Regions from separate parts of the Heyndrickxia sp. FSL K6-6286 genome, predicted to be linked through region 1. Evidence: riboswitches for the same ligand, from Rfam matches in the RefSeq annotation. Region 1 holds a riboswitch; each other region holds the start of a gene.
What was found. Region 1 has a riboswitch for thiamine pyrophosphate ahead of thiW (energy coupling factor transporter S component ThiW). Riboswitches for the same ligand answer to the same signal wherever they lie in the genome.
Positions count from the first base shown of each region.

Region 1 (3,189 bases):
TTAAAGGGTCTTCACTTACTGCAGCAAAACTTGCAATGATAGAACCTGACATACAGCCAGTACCTGTTATTTTTGTTAATATTTCATCACCATTTTGCAGGATGAATGTTCGTTTTCCATCTGAAATGACATCTTCCTTGCCACTTATCCCAATTGAACACTTATATTTTTCCGCTGCACGATTCGCTATTTCTATCGGAGAAACTGAAACTTCACCTGCATCTACTCCTTTCGTTTGACTACTTCCACCAATTAACGCATGAAGCTCACTTACATTCCCACGTATGATATCCATTTTGACCTGATCTAATAGAATCTGTGATTTACTTGTTCGAAAAGAAGTTGCACCTACACCAACAGGATCAAATATTACAGGTATCCCTTTACGATTTGCAGCACGGCCAGCACGAATCATAGATTCAAAAACCTGTTCATGAATGGTTCCAAAGTTTATCACTAGTGCATCTGCTAACTGGATCATCTCTTCCATCTCATTCGTTTCTGTTGCCATTACAGGTGATCCCCCAATTGCAAGTGTCACATTGGCACAATCATTGATGGTTACTGTATTCGTAATATGATGAATAAGTGGCTTCGACTCTTTTACTCTATTAAATAATTCTTTGATATTATTCACTATAACTCCCCCTTATTTTCCTCTCTTTCTACTAAACCAGCTTTCTCATAAATATCAAAAAAATGATGGGTAGGACCATGACCAGATCCAATATTAATGCTATATTGAATTGCTTTTGTAATATAGGATTTACCTGCTTTAACAGCCTCCTGCAAAGAGTATCCTTTGGCTATATACGCTGTAATTGCGGAGGATAAAGTACAGCCGGTCCCATGAACATTCTTCGTATGAATTCGTTTCCCTTTTAACCATGTGAATTGCATGCCATCGAAAAATAAATCATTGGGATCTCCTTCAAGATGTCCTCCTTTTAGGAGGACAGATTTTGCCCCAAGCTCTTTTAAATTTCTACATGCTTGATACATATCCTCAATATTTTCAATCTTAGTATTAGTTAAACATTCCGCTTCTGGAATATTAGGAGTTACAAGTGTTACCACTGGAAGCAATTTTTCCTTTAAGGATTGTATAGCATCCGTCAATAAAAGATGATGTCCTCCCTTTGAAACCATTACAGGGTCTAGAATTATCTGTTTTGGTTTATACTTGTTGAGTTCTTCAGCCACATTTTTTACAATTTCCGCTGATCCAAGCATGCCAATTTTCACAGCATCCACCGGTAAATCCTCAAATATTGCTGCAATTTGATCACGAATGATCGAAATATCCAGCATCTGAACCGATCGTACCTCAACAGTATTTTGCGCTGTAACAGCTGTAATAACAGACATTCCATACACACCTAATGCAGAGAATGCTTTCAAATCGGCTTGTACTCCTGCTCCTCCACCTGAATCAGAGCCTGCGATTGTAAGAGCTGTTTTCATAGATGATTCCCCCTATTATTTTGTTTTTGAATAATATTTTGATAAAAACAATGCCAATAATTGCACCGCCTAAGGAACTGATTATGAAAGACGGTACAAACCCGAATAAGGCAACTTTATTCCCTAAAAGCAGAGTTGCAATCGGATAGGCAGCGAGCGCACCAAGAATCCCTGTTCCAGTTACCTCTCCAATAAATGCCCATATAAGCTTTTTGGTTTTAAAAAATAGAAAGCTTGCTAAAAAAGCACCAATCATACTCCCTGGGAAAGCAAAAATAGAACCAGTTCCATTCATATTTCGAAGTAATGAAACGATGAATGACTGTGCTACGGAATAAACCGGGCCAAGCAATACAGCAGTCAAAACATTAGCCATATGTTGTACAGGAAAAATTTTCGCAAACCCTACTGGAATAAACACGATATTACTTGTTAGTGTAGTAATCGCAATAATTATTGAAGTCAATGTTAGTTTTCTAGTTTTAGACATTGAATCACCCCCCTTTCCCTTAAGAACTTTCGAAATTTGTTTAATTTCGATAAGAGCTGGCAAATCAAGAACGTTGTAATTTTGAAAACGAAGATAAATTCTTTTTTCTCCACAACAGAAAAACCACTTTCCTAAAAAGAAAGCGGTTATATCCCATAAAAAGACAACCTAAAAAATAGGTTTGGACCGCTTCCCTACGCCGGCATCACCCGGATCAGGTTTAAAGGGTATCAATCTTCTTTGATCTCTCTCAGCCAAACTCGGCTCCCCTAGCAGAATCTATATTTTATTGTTATAAGGCATAAAAAAACCGCCCTAGATATAAGGACGGACTGATTTTCACGGTTCATCGCACCGAAAAATACAGCCACTTCCTTACGCCAGCATCAACTGGATCAAGTTCAAAGGGTCCAGAACCTCTGTCTCAGTCTTCTTAAAAGACTCCCCTAGTGATCAATTTCATTTAATTAAACCCATCTTAGCATATTCTGGATAAAAATCAATCATTTTCATTAGAAAGTTAAAATAATAGACTATACATCCATGACTAATGTATCAATCTTTTTACGTATTTTCATTTTCTCTGTTTTACTCTTCATTCAAACCTTCTATCTCATTCATTGTCATGAATATTAGCTTTTTCAACAGTAATGAAATAATTTTTTCCTTCCATAATTTTTTAATTCTATTATAGAGTGCACAGCAGTCCTTCTGTATCCTCAATCACTTTGTTTACATTTAGAACGAATGCCTTACCCCATTAGAGGTATGTGTAAATGAGTATAAAAAATGCCTCTTATTCTTTTTTTAGTTGTAACCAAACTCCTTTCCACCCCTATTGATAATAAATTTAGCTTAAATTACATCTAAAAATATTTTTATATGATTTAAAAATAACTGAATAATGTTAATATTATTCTAAAATGATGAAGTTCATATCTAGTTAATCAAAAATTTAGGGAAGTGATTCGATTGAACCAAATAATATTACAAAAATTAGGAACTGCCGATCCTATCTTACAACAACTAATGAAACTTATTGGTCCGCTCAATATAAAAATAAGTGATGATCCCTATCAAGCATTATTACGATCAATAGTCGGACAGCAATTATCTTCAAAGGTTGCTTCCGTTTTAAATGAGCGGCTAAAAAAATTGACGAATTCCAATCTCTCACCGGAGACTATTTTAGCATTATCAGATGAGCAGTTAAGAGAGATAGGTATATCCTACCG
Region 1 covers NZ_CP152029.1:2,715,001-2,718,189, forward strand. The annotation lists gene thiM (hydroxyethylthiazole kinase) at 1-637, opposite strand, end outside; gene thiD (bifunctional hydroxymethylpyrimidine kinase/phosphomethylpyrimidine kinase) at 637-1,464, opposite strand; gene thiW (energy coupling factor transporter S component ThiW) at 1,433-1,954, opposite strand; TPP riboswitch at 2,129-2,235, opposite strand; TPP riboswitch at 2,310-2,412, opposite strand; gene MHI39_RS13715 (DNA-3-methyladenine glycosylase) at 2,927-3,189, shown strand, end outside.

Region 2 (3,189 bases), 390 kb from region 1:
AACCTTTTTATCGTTTTTATGCATATAACATTTTTAATTGATGTTGAATTTCGTCATTTTCTAGATATTCATCATAGGTCATTTCTTTATCAATAATGCCATTTGGTGTAATTTCTATGATTCGATTGGCAATGGTTTGAAAAAATTGATGGTCATGTGATGCAAAAATCATTGAACCTTTAAAACGTATTAAACCATTATTAACTGCTGTAATGGATTCCAAATCAAGATGGTTTGTTGGCTCATCTAGTAATAAGACATTGGCTCCACTAAGCATCATTTTTGAAAGCATGCAGCGAACTTTTTCACCACCCGATAGAACATTGGCCTTTTTCATCACTTCTTCACCAGAGAAAAGCATTCTTCCTAAAAATCCTCTTAAGAAGCTTTCACTTTGATCATTAGGGGAGTACTGACGTAACCAATCTACTAAAGTCAATTCGCCATTTTCAAAATAACTTGTGTTATCTTTAGGGAAGTATGATTGAGAGGTTGTGACACCCCATTTATATGTTCCGCTATCGGGTTCCATTTCTCCAGCCAAAATCTTAAATAAAGTAGATTTTGCTAATTCATTATGACCTACTAATGCGATTTTATCATCTTTATTCATTGTAAAACTAATATTATCGAGTACCTTAACACCATCGATAGTCTTTGATAGTTCTTCTACACGGAGAAGATCATTTCCAATTTCACGATCCGGTGTAAAATGTACATATGGATATTTCCTTGAAGATGGCCTGATATCGTCCAAGGTAATTTTGTCTAAAAGCTTTTTACGTGAAGTGGCTTGTTTCGATTTAGATGCGTTTGCACTAAATCTGGCAATAAAGCTTTGTAATTCCTTAATTTTTTCTTCCTTTTTCTTGTTCGCTTCTTGGGCCATTTTTTGTGCTAATTGGCTAGATTCATACCAAAAATCATAATTTCCAACATATAATTGAATCTTACTGAAATCAAGATCTGCTATATGCGTACAGACTTTATTTAAGAAATGACGATCATGCGATACGACAATAACTGTATTTTCAAAGTTGATTAGAAATTCTTCTAACCACTGTATTGCTTTTAAGTCTAGATGGTTTGTTGGCTCATCTAGAAGTAAAATATCAGGCTTCCCAAAAAGAGCTTGTGCAAGTAATACTTTTACCTTTTCCGCACCTGTTAACTCTGCCATTTTTTTTGAATGAAGCTCTTCATCTATGCCGAGTCCTTTTAAAAGGATTGCTGCTTCTGACTCAGCTTCCCAACCATTTAATTCCGCAAATTCACCTTCAAGCTCCGCAGCTCTCATTCCATCTTCGTCGCTGAAATCAGCTTTCATGTATATTGCATCTTTTTCTTGCATAACTTCGAATAGACGTGTATGTCCCATAATAACGACTTTTAAAACTTCTTCTTCTTCAAATTCAAAGTGGTTTTGCTTTAAGATAGCAAGTCTTTCGCCTGGTGTTATATGCACATCACCAGTTTGAGGCTCAAGCTCACCAGATAATATTTTAAGAAATGTTGATTTCCCAGCACCATTTGCACCAATAAGTCCGTAACAGTTTCCAGGTGTGAACTTAATATTAATATCTTCAAAAAGTTTACGTTCACCGAATCGTAAGCCTACATTATTTACAGTAATCAAAGACAAATACCTCCAAAAGAATAATATCTTATTAATTATACCATGAGTTGATTAAAAAAGGGAAAAGTCAGTTATTGAAAGGGATGCAGTTGTTTCTCTAAAAAAAAATGCCTTTCATAATAATTAAAATTGTTGTACAATGTTAATGAAAATTTAATGAACGTTACCACAAGGGGAGCATTTTTTTGCTGAGAGTGAACATATTTGTTCTGACCCTTTGAACCTGTTAGTTAGTACTAGCGTAGGGATGTGGATTGAATAATGGATTGCTTTTTTTACAATATGCAATCGTTTATTCCCCCTTTTGCGGTGCGTTTCTTTAAAAACACTATAGAGGGGGATTTTTTTTATGAAAAAATTTAGTTTGCTAACTTTGATCGAGATTTCATTATGTGCTGCTTTTGCGTTTGTGTTAGATTTATTACCATCTATAAAACTAAGCTCAGCGATTTCAGTTTCCTTTGCTATGGTTCCTATTTTCATTCTTGCTTTTCGATGGGGTGTGAGAGCAAGCTTTGTCGGAGGATTGTTATGGGGACTACTTCAAATTGTTTTGGGAGATGCAGCAGATGATATATTAACTCCCGTTCAAGGGTTCATAGAATTTTTTATTGCCTTTTCTTTTATTGGTCTAGCAGGTCTATTTAGGTCATTTATTCAAGCGAATATTCATGAAGGTAATAAAGGAAAGACAATTTTCTTAGTTGTAGTTGCAACGTTTATTGGCAGCATTGGTCGTTATTTTTGGCATTTTTTAGCTGGGATGATTTTTTGGGGTAAATTTGCACCAGAAGGGCAATCGCCATTCTTATATTCATTAATTGCTAATGGAACAACAATGCTTCTATCAGGTCTTTTATGTGCAATTATTTTAAGTATCATCATTACGATGAGCCCAAGACTTGTTAAAAGATTTGCTTAATCAAGCATAATCAAAAATCAATTTTCTAAAATTCTACTTATATTGTAAATCGGGGTAGATTTATACAATTGATTTTTGCTGTTACCTGCAATAACAATAAACAATGAAATACGAAGGGACGCTTTGGATAGTACATAAATCAAAGCGTCTTTTTTTATGTATACATATCTCATTTATAAATTCTCATTCTGTTGCTTTATTTCGTCTCCAGCTATGTTGGTATTTGCCTCTTCTAATTGTTTATGATCAGCCACTGAATGACCAGGATAATATTTTTTTTGGTTTTTGGTACTCATTGCTGTATTTATCGTGATTTTTGGCTGCTTTGGTGTATCTGTTAATCTTTTGTCTTCATATGATTCAGTCATTAAGTTTAATTCACCTTTCTGTTTTAGTAAGTAGCTTTGAGTATTATTTACTTAATATATGTAAAAATTCATCCGTGGCGATAAAAAAGAATACATGAAATTTCTTCCTTTGGTTAAAAATAGAAAGTATATAATTGCATTTGGAGGAAGATTAGATGCCAAACGAAGAAGTGAAAATGCCACAATTTCCTGAACCGATATGGAAACAAGGGATGGATATTCCTGGTTATTCCGAGTTGCTAGAGGATATCGAGGTAGATGTA
Region 2 covers NZ_CP152029.1:2,322,360-2,325,548, forward strand. The annotation lists gene MHI39_RS11690 (ATP-binding cassette domain-containing protein) at 17-1,636, opposite strand; TPP riboswitch at 1,798-1,901, shown strand; gene thiT (energy-coupled thiamine transporter ThiT) at 1,986-2,558, shown strand; gene MHI39_RS11700 (hypothetical protein) at 2,732-2,926, opposite strand; gene MHI39_RS11705 (FAD-dependent oxidoreductase) at 3,082-3,189, shown strand, end outside.
Region 2: it holds a riboswitch for thiamine pyrophosphate, as region 1 does, so the genes downstream of both, thiT (energy-coupled thiamine transporter ThiT) here and thiW (energy coupling factor transporter S component ThiW) in region 1, are expected to answer to the same signal.

Region 3 (3,189 bases), 1.6 Mb from region 1:
CTTGAAATTTATCTTATTATTGGCCTTTATCCTCATCATCGTTGGGAGGTTAACCATATGAATAAAATACGCGTAAACGACTTGAAATATCGATATCCTCACGCAGAGAAGCTTGCACTTAATGACATTTCAATCGAAATCAAGCAAGGGGAATTCATAGGGATTGTTGGAAAAAATTCTTCCGGAAAATCCACCCTTTGCTATGCGCTAACAGGACTCGTCCCACATTTTTTTAAAGGGGCCTATGGTGGACAGGTTTTCATTGATGATTTAGAAGTCATGAAAACTGAAATTAGTGAGCTTTCATTGAAGGTTGGACTCGTTTTTGAAAATCCATTTTCTCAAATTACTGGTTCAAAATTTACGGTAATTGACGAAATCGCCTTCGGGCTGGAAAACATGGGAATAGAGCGCGAAGAAATGAGTACTCGCATTGAGGCGAGCTTAAAATTATTAGATATTGAACATATAAAAGAAAAAAATCCCTTCAGCCTTTCCGGAGGTCAAATGCAGCGTGTAGCGATTGCAAGTGTACTCGCAATGCGACCAGATATATTAATATTAGATGAACCAACATCCCAGCTAGATCCCCAAGGTTCAGATGAAGTCTTTAAGGTAGTTGAAAGCTTAACTAAAGAAGGAATGACAGTCATTATGGCTGAACATAAGATGGAGAAGCTCGCTCAGTATTCGGACAAAATCCTCCTATTACACGAGGGAAAGCTCATTGATTTTGACACCCCTCAAAAGATATTTTCAAAAAAAGATATATTAGATTACGGGGTCTCTCCTCCTATTTTCACAAAAATTGCTCGGGCTTTAAATATTTTTAATAAAGAGGATAACTTACTTCCTGTGACATTAAATGAGATCTTAACAATCAGTCCAATCAATAGTGAACGAGGTGAGAAAAAATGATGCGACTAATTATTAAAGATCTTCATTTCTCCTATTCACTTGAATCTCCTATTTTACATGGGATAAATCTCGAGATTTCAAATCAAAGCACGGCTCTTATAGGTCAGAATGGAGCAGGTAAAACCACTCTTGTCAAATTATTAAAAGGATTATTGACTCCAAGTTCAGGTGAAATTTTAATTAATGGCATCAATACGAAAGAGCAGACTGCTGCAAAATTAGCAAAAACAATTGGGTTAGTCTTTCAAAATCCTAATGATCAAATTTTTAAAAATCGAGTAATGGATGAAGTGATGTTTGGGCCATTAAATATAGGACAATCAGTTAAAGAAGCAAAACAAAATGCAACAGAAGCACTTGAAATGGTTGGACTCAATGAACATGCAGAACGAAACCCTTATGACTTGAGCCTTTCACAACGAAAATTGGTGACGATTGCCTCTGTCCTTGCAATGCGAACAGATATCATTATTTTTGATGAACCGACTATGGGACAGGATCATGATGGAAAGGAAAAGCTTAAAAGAATTATACAACATCTAATTAATGAGGGAAAACTTGTCTTATGCATTTTGCATGACATGGATTTTGTTGCAGAAGTATTTGAACGGACCATTATTTTTAACCAAGGAAAAATCCTTTTAGACGGTGATACACGAACCGTTTTTTCCAACGAAGAAATACTAAATAAAGCTTATCTAGAACAACCCTATATTACCCAATTAGGTAAGCAGCTTGGCTTTACCGAAACATTCTTAAATGAAGATGAACTTATCGCACAGTGCAAGGCACGATACAATAATATTTCTATTGAATCGCTTTTTCACTTGTAAAAAATAAAAAGGTATGGCATAGTAACGTTGAAAGATTGAAAATTGAATATCTACTATTTAAGTTGTAGGGGGACCAGTGTTGCTGGTTGAGATTGTATCCGTAAGATACTGACTCTTTGAACCTGATCTGGTTGAGACCAGCGGAGGGAACATATTGAATATATTTATTTTGTATGTTTATATGTGCCCTAGGTTACGAACCTAGGGCTTTTTATTTGAAAGACTAGTCTCTCAGCTACCATCCTTTACAGCTTAGTACAATCTAACAAGGAGGAAATCAAGTGAAAAAGTGGTTAATGATTATTGTTAGCTCATTGCTTTTATTAACAACAGCTTGCAGTAATAGCAATGATTCAGCAAGCAGTAAGAAAAAAGGATTAAAGCATGTGACTGTAGTTTTAGACTGGACACCAAATACCAATCATACAGGATTATATGTGGCAAAGGAAAAAGGATATTTTAAGGAAGAAGGCTTAGATGTTGATATTATTCAGCCTGGAGAGGCTGGTGCTGATCAGCTTGTTGCTGCTGGAAAAGCACAATTCGGCATAAGTGCTCAAGAAAGTATTACAGAAGCACGTATACAAGGTGTACCGATTGTTTCGATTGCTGCCATCATTCAACATAATACATCTGGTTTTGCTTCTCCAAAGGAAAAAAATATTACTTCACCAAAGGATTTCGAAAATAAAACGTATGGTGGCTGGGGTGCACCCGTTGAAAAAGCAGTCCTTGATTCTTTAATGAAAAAAGAGCATGCAGATGTAGAAAAAACGAAGATCATTAATATGGGTGAAACAGACTTTTTTACCGCAGTAAAAAGAGATATTGATTTTGCCTGGATTTATTACGGCTGGACTGGGGTCGAAGCGGAACTTCGCGGCGAGAAAATTAATATGGTCTATTTAACCGATTACTCTAACAAACTAGATTACTATACACCTGTATTAACGACGAATGAGAAAATGATAGAAAAAGATCCAGAAACGATTAAACATTTTCTTGCTGCGACTTCCAAAGGATATACATATGCCATTGATCATCCAGACGATGCAGCAGATCTATTAATAAAAGCCGTTCCTGATTTAGATCCAAAACTTGTGAAAGCTAGTCAAAAATGGTTATCACCAAAATATCAAGATGATGCCGCGCGTTGGGGTGAGCAAAAACAAGAGATTTGGGAAAACTATGCTAGCTGGATGTATGACAATCATCTATTAGATAAAAAACTAGATAGCAAGAAAGCATTTACAAATCAATTTTTACCAAAATAATAGAGGAGTGATTAAGTATGGCAAATGCATTATTAAGTATTCAAATAATCCCAAAGACAAAAAACGGTGAAAATGTGATACCTTACGTAGACGAAGCCATTTCAATTATTGATCGTTCAGGAGTAAAATATCAAGTAAATCCATTAGAGACGACAATGGAAGGA
Region 3 covers NZ_CP152029.1:1,069,600-1,072,788, reverse strand. The annotation lists gene MHI39_RS05450 (energy-coupling factor transporter transmembrane component T) at 1-61, shown strand, start outside; gene MHI39_RS05445 (ABC transporter ATP-binding protein) at 58-918, shown strand; gene MHI39_RS05440 (ABC transporter ATP-binding protein) at 915-1,751, shown strand; TPP riboswitch at 1,808-1,917, shown strand; gene MHI39_RS05435 (ABC transporter substrate-binding protein) at 2,033-3,025, shown strand; gene MHI39_RS05430 (thiamine-binding protein) at 3,043-3,189, shown strand, end outside.
Region 3: it holds a riboswitch for thiamine pyrophosphate, as region 1 does, so the genes downstream of both, MHI39_RS05435 (ABC transporter substrate-binding protein) here and thiW (energy coupling factor transporter S component ThiW) in region 1, are expected to answer to the same signal.

Region 4 (3,189 bases), 240 kb from region 1:
ATTTGCCATTGTACTATGCTTATTACCTTTTACAACTTTTTCCCTTGTTTTATTCATTCCTGTAATGATGATCTGGGGAGCATTAAGTTGGAGTCTGTCACCACCTCAGCAAAGCTATCTGATACAAACCGACCCGGCGACATCTGATATACAGCAAAGCTTTAATAATTCAGCCTTACAAATTGGCATTTCACTTGGATCCGCAATAGGTGGAATTGTATTAAATAAAACCGGATCAGTAACAAGTACAGCCTGGGTTGGAAGTGCTGTTGTCATTATCGCCTTACTATGTGCAATCTTTTCTTTAACTAGACCGGCAATCACTAGAGAAACATCAACTGTTTCTTAAAAACATGGGGACGGTTCTAGTGCTTCGAAGAAGCATTAGAACCGTCCCTTTGCTTCAAAATGTTCCTCTTCCAATCGAATAATTTCAATTTGGGGATTTAGGTCTTTTAATTTTTTCGCTAAGCTTTCGATTCCAAAGATTTCGGTAAATGTATGGCTTCCTGCGATTAGATTGATCCCTGCAAACTTGGCATATTGGATTGCATATAGTGTTGCTTCTCCAGTTATGTATGTATCGCATCCTGCATCTAACGCACGTTTTATTACTGTTGTAGAGTCACCAGCCCCTGTTAAAACAGCAATTGTTTTAATCATTTGATCATTATTTTTCCATGCACTCACTGGTTCGTTTAATTTTTCAGACATCAATTTAACAAGGTTTGTAAATGAAATAGGATGATTAAATGACCCTATAGAAGGTAACTCATTCCCATTTTCATATTGAGAGTACTGTTTAATCACATCAACTTCAAGAATATTCATTAACGATGTACATGTCCCAAACTCAATATAGTCAAGTGGTGCATGAATAAAGAAATGAGTAATATTATTTTCTTCAAGCATCTTCATACACTGATCTTTCATACCATACAAAAAGTCCCATGCATCATGATGAGTAATCATTAAATCAACATGATTCAGTACAGCTTCTTGGATCGTTTCTAAAGTTAAATTTGTTGCGTAACCAATTTTTGAAAATGATGTTTTGGAAATAAAGGTAAATCCATACTCATCATCTTCATGTTTTACTAATTCATTACCAAATAAATCCTTAATCTGCGTTTGAAATTGTTCTATTTTCATTGGTCCTATCCCCTCAACGGGGACGGTTCTAGTGCTTCGAAGAAGCACTAGAACCGTCCCTTTACTTCCAAGTCTCCATTGTATAAGCCATTTCCCAAAAGCAGTATTCATAATACGCACTCCTCCAAAAGAATTCTTTCATTTCGGATCGGTCTTCTTCTGAAGATGCTTCAGCGAGTTCATCTATTCGTTGTATTTGTTCGGTTACAAGCTCCTTGAACCAATCACCGTTATAAGCGGCTATCCATTCTTGGTAAATCATTTCACCTGGTTGGCAATCCTTCAAATAATTTCCTATATCTTAGTACAACCAATAACAAGGTAAAATAGCTGCGATTATATATCCCAATTTCCCACTTTGAACAGCTCGATACATATGAGAGGTATAAGCATATGCTGTTGGTGCAGGTTTAAAAGCTTTTCTTTCTTCCTCTGATATTTCGAGAAGAGCAGAAAATTTACGATGTAAAGCCATTTCAGCTTCGTATGTACCTTGTGCATGATAAGCCATCCGATTCGTTGTATATAAATCCTTCGATATGGCTGCACCGTATGATTGAACTCTAGCAAAATTAGATAAGTAATAGGAATCCTGTAAAACATAAAAACGGAATTTTTCTATTGCTAATTTGCCATTACCTATACCTTGTACAAATGGATGTTGAAGGCTTGCATCCCACCATTTTTTTGCTTCCTTTCGGCATTCCTTTGCAAATGACATACTCCCTCTTCCTTTCCAAAAATAAAAAACCACTCTCACATACAGGGAAGTGGTTAGAAGACAGAATAAAGATGGAAACATATCATTCTGCTCCACTTCCCTCCGCTAGTATCAACTAGATCAGGTTCAAAGGGTCTTAAAGTTGAACTTTAATCTCAGCCCTTAATAAAGGCTCCCCTAGTGGTCATTATTATCATATTGTCATAATCATCCTAACATACAAAAAATATTATTCAAGGGGTTTTTTCCCTACCTATAATATAATTTATTGATATTCAATATATTTCAATGGAAAATTATAGAGTTTACTTGTAGATAATCGCCCAAACATCCTACTCAGCTCCAATCTTCTCTTTCCATCATGTTATTCTTCTTAATTTTTATGATATAATGATACCGGACATAAAATGAGGAGGATTCCTATGAGCCAACAATCTATTCAGATATCAAAGAAAAACCAAATTATTGAACTTCGTATCACACAGATGGCTATATATTTACAAAGTAAAATCATTGAAGCAATGGATAACGAAAAACATGTTTACTATCTTTTCTTCTATAAAAATCACTATCTAACTTACGTTAAACCCTCCAAACTTAAACGAAAATCTTTTATTAGTGAAGCATTAACTAAAGGTCTAATCTTACCACCTAATCACCCACTAGTCTTTTCTTCCATTACACTAGAACATCCATTTAAGAAGTATTCCTTTCAACAACTAATTAAAAAAGCCGAAAATCTTTTTACTCCACAAGAAGTTGCCTTTCTTACAACCTTTTTTGAATCATTTATTTCGAAGAAGACCATTTTTTCCTACATACAAACGATCTTTTATGATTACCGTCGCAATGGCAAACTGTTTTCAAGTTATCGTATTCTTCGCATCCTGATGGATTTTTGCCCAAATGAGAGCTGGGTAAAAGCTATTGCAAGTGACTTAAATTTTATCAAATATAGCAAGCTCTATGATCAATTAGCAGATGTATTAATCGATAAAGATCCACTCTACATGGAAAATCGACTTTTTAGATTGAAAGAAAATAAACAGCAATATCAAAGGCTAGAGCAACTATTAAAAAATCAATCTAGATGGATGGACTTAATCGGATTCTATCTACAAACTATTAATGAGGAAAATTATCCATCTCTACTCCAATTCATTCAGGTACATTTACCGAAAGATGATATAATCTCCGTATTAGAGGATTTATTCCAAAAAGAGCAACACATTCCAGAATTAATTAATGATCTATTAGATTTGTATCTAGAAAATAAAGATGTAGAGAAGATCATTCAACTATTAATTCGCAGCAAA
Region 4 covers NZ_CP152029.1:2,955,439-2,958,627, forward strand. The annotation lists gene MHI39_RS14980 (MFS transporter) at 1-349, shown strand, start outside; gene MHI39_RS14985 (Nif3-like dinuclear metal center hexameric protein) at 385-1,152, opposite strand; partial or broken gene tenA (thiaminase II) at 1,214-1,873, opposite strand; TPP riboswitch at 1,954-2,062, opposite strand; gene MHI39_RS14995 (hypothetical protein) at 2,296-3,189, shown strand, end outside.
Region 4: it holds a riboswitch for thiamine pyrophosphate, as region 1 does, so the genes downstream of both, tenA (thiaminase II) here and thiW (energy coupling factor transporter S component ThiW) in region 1, are expected to answer to the same signal.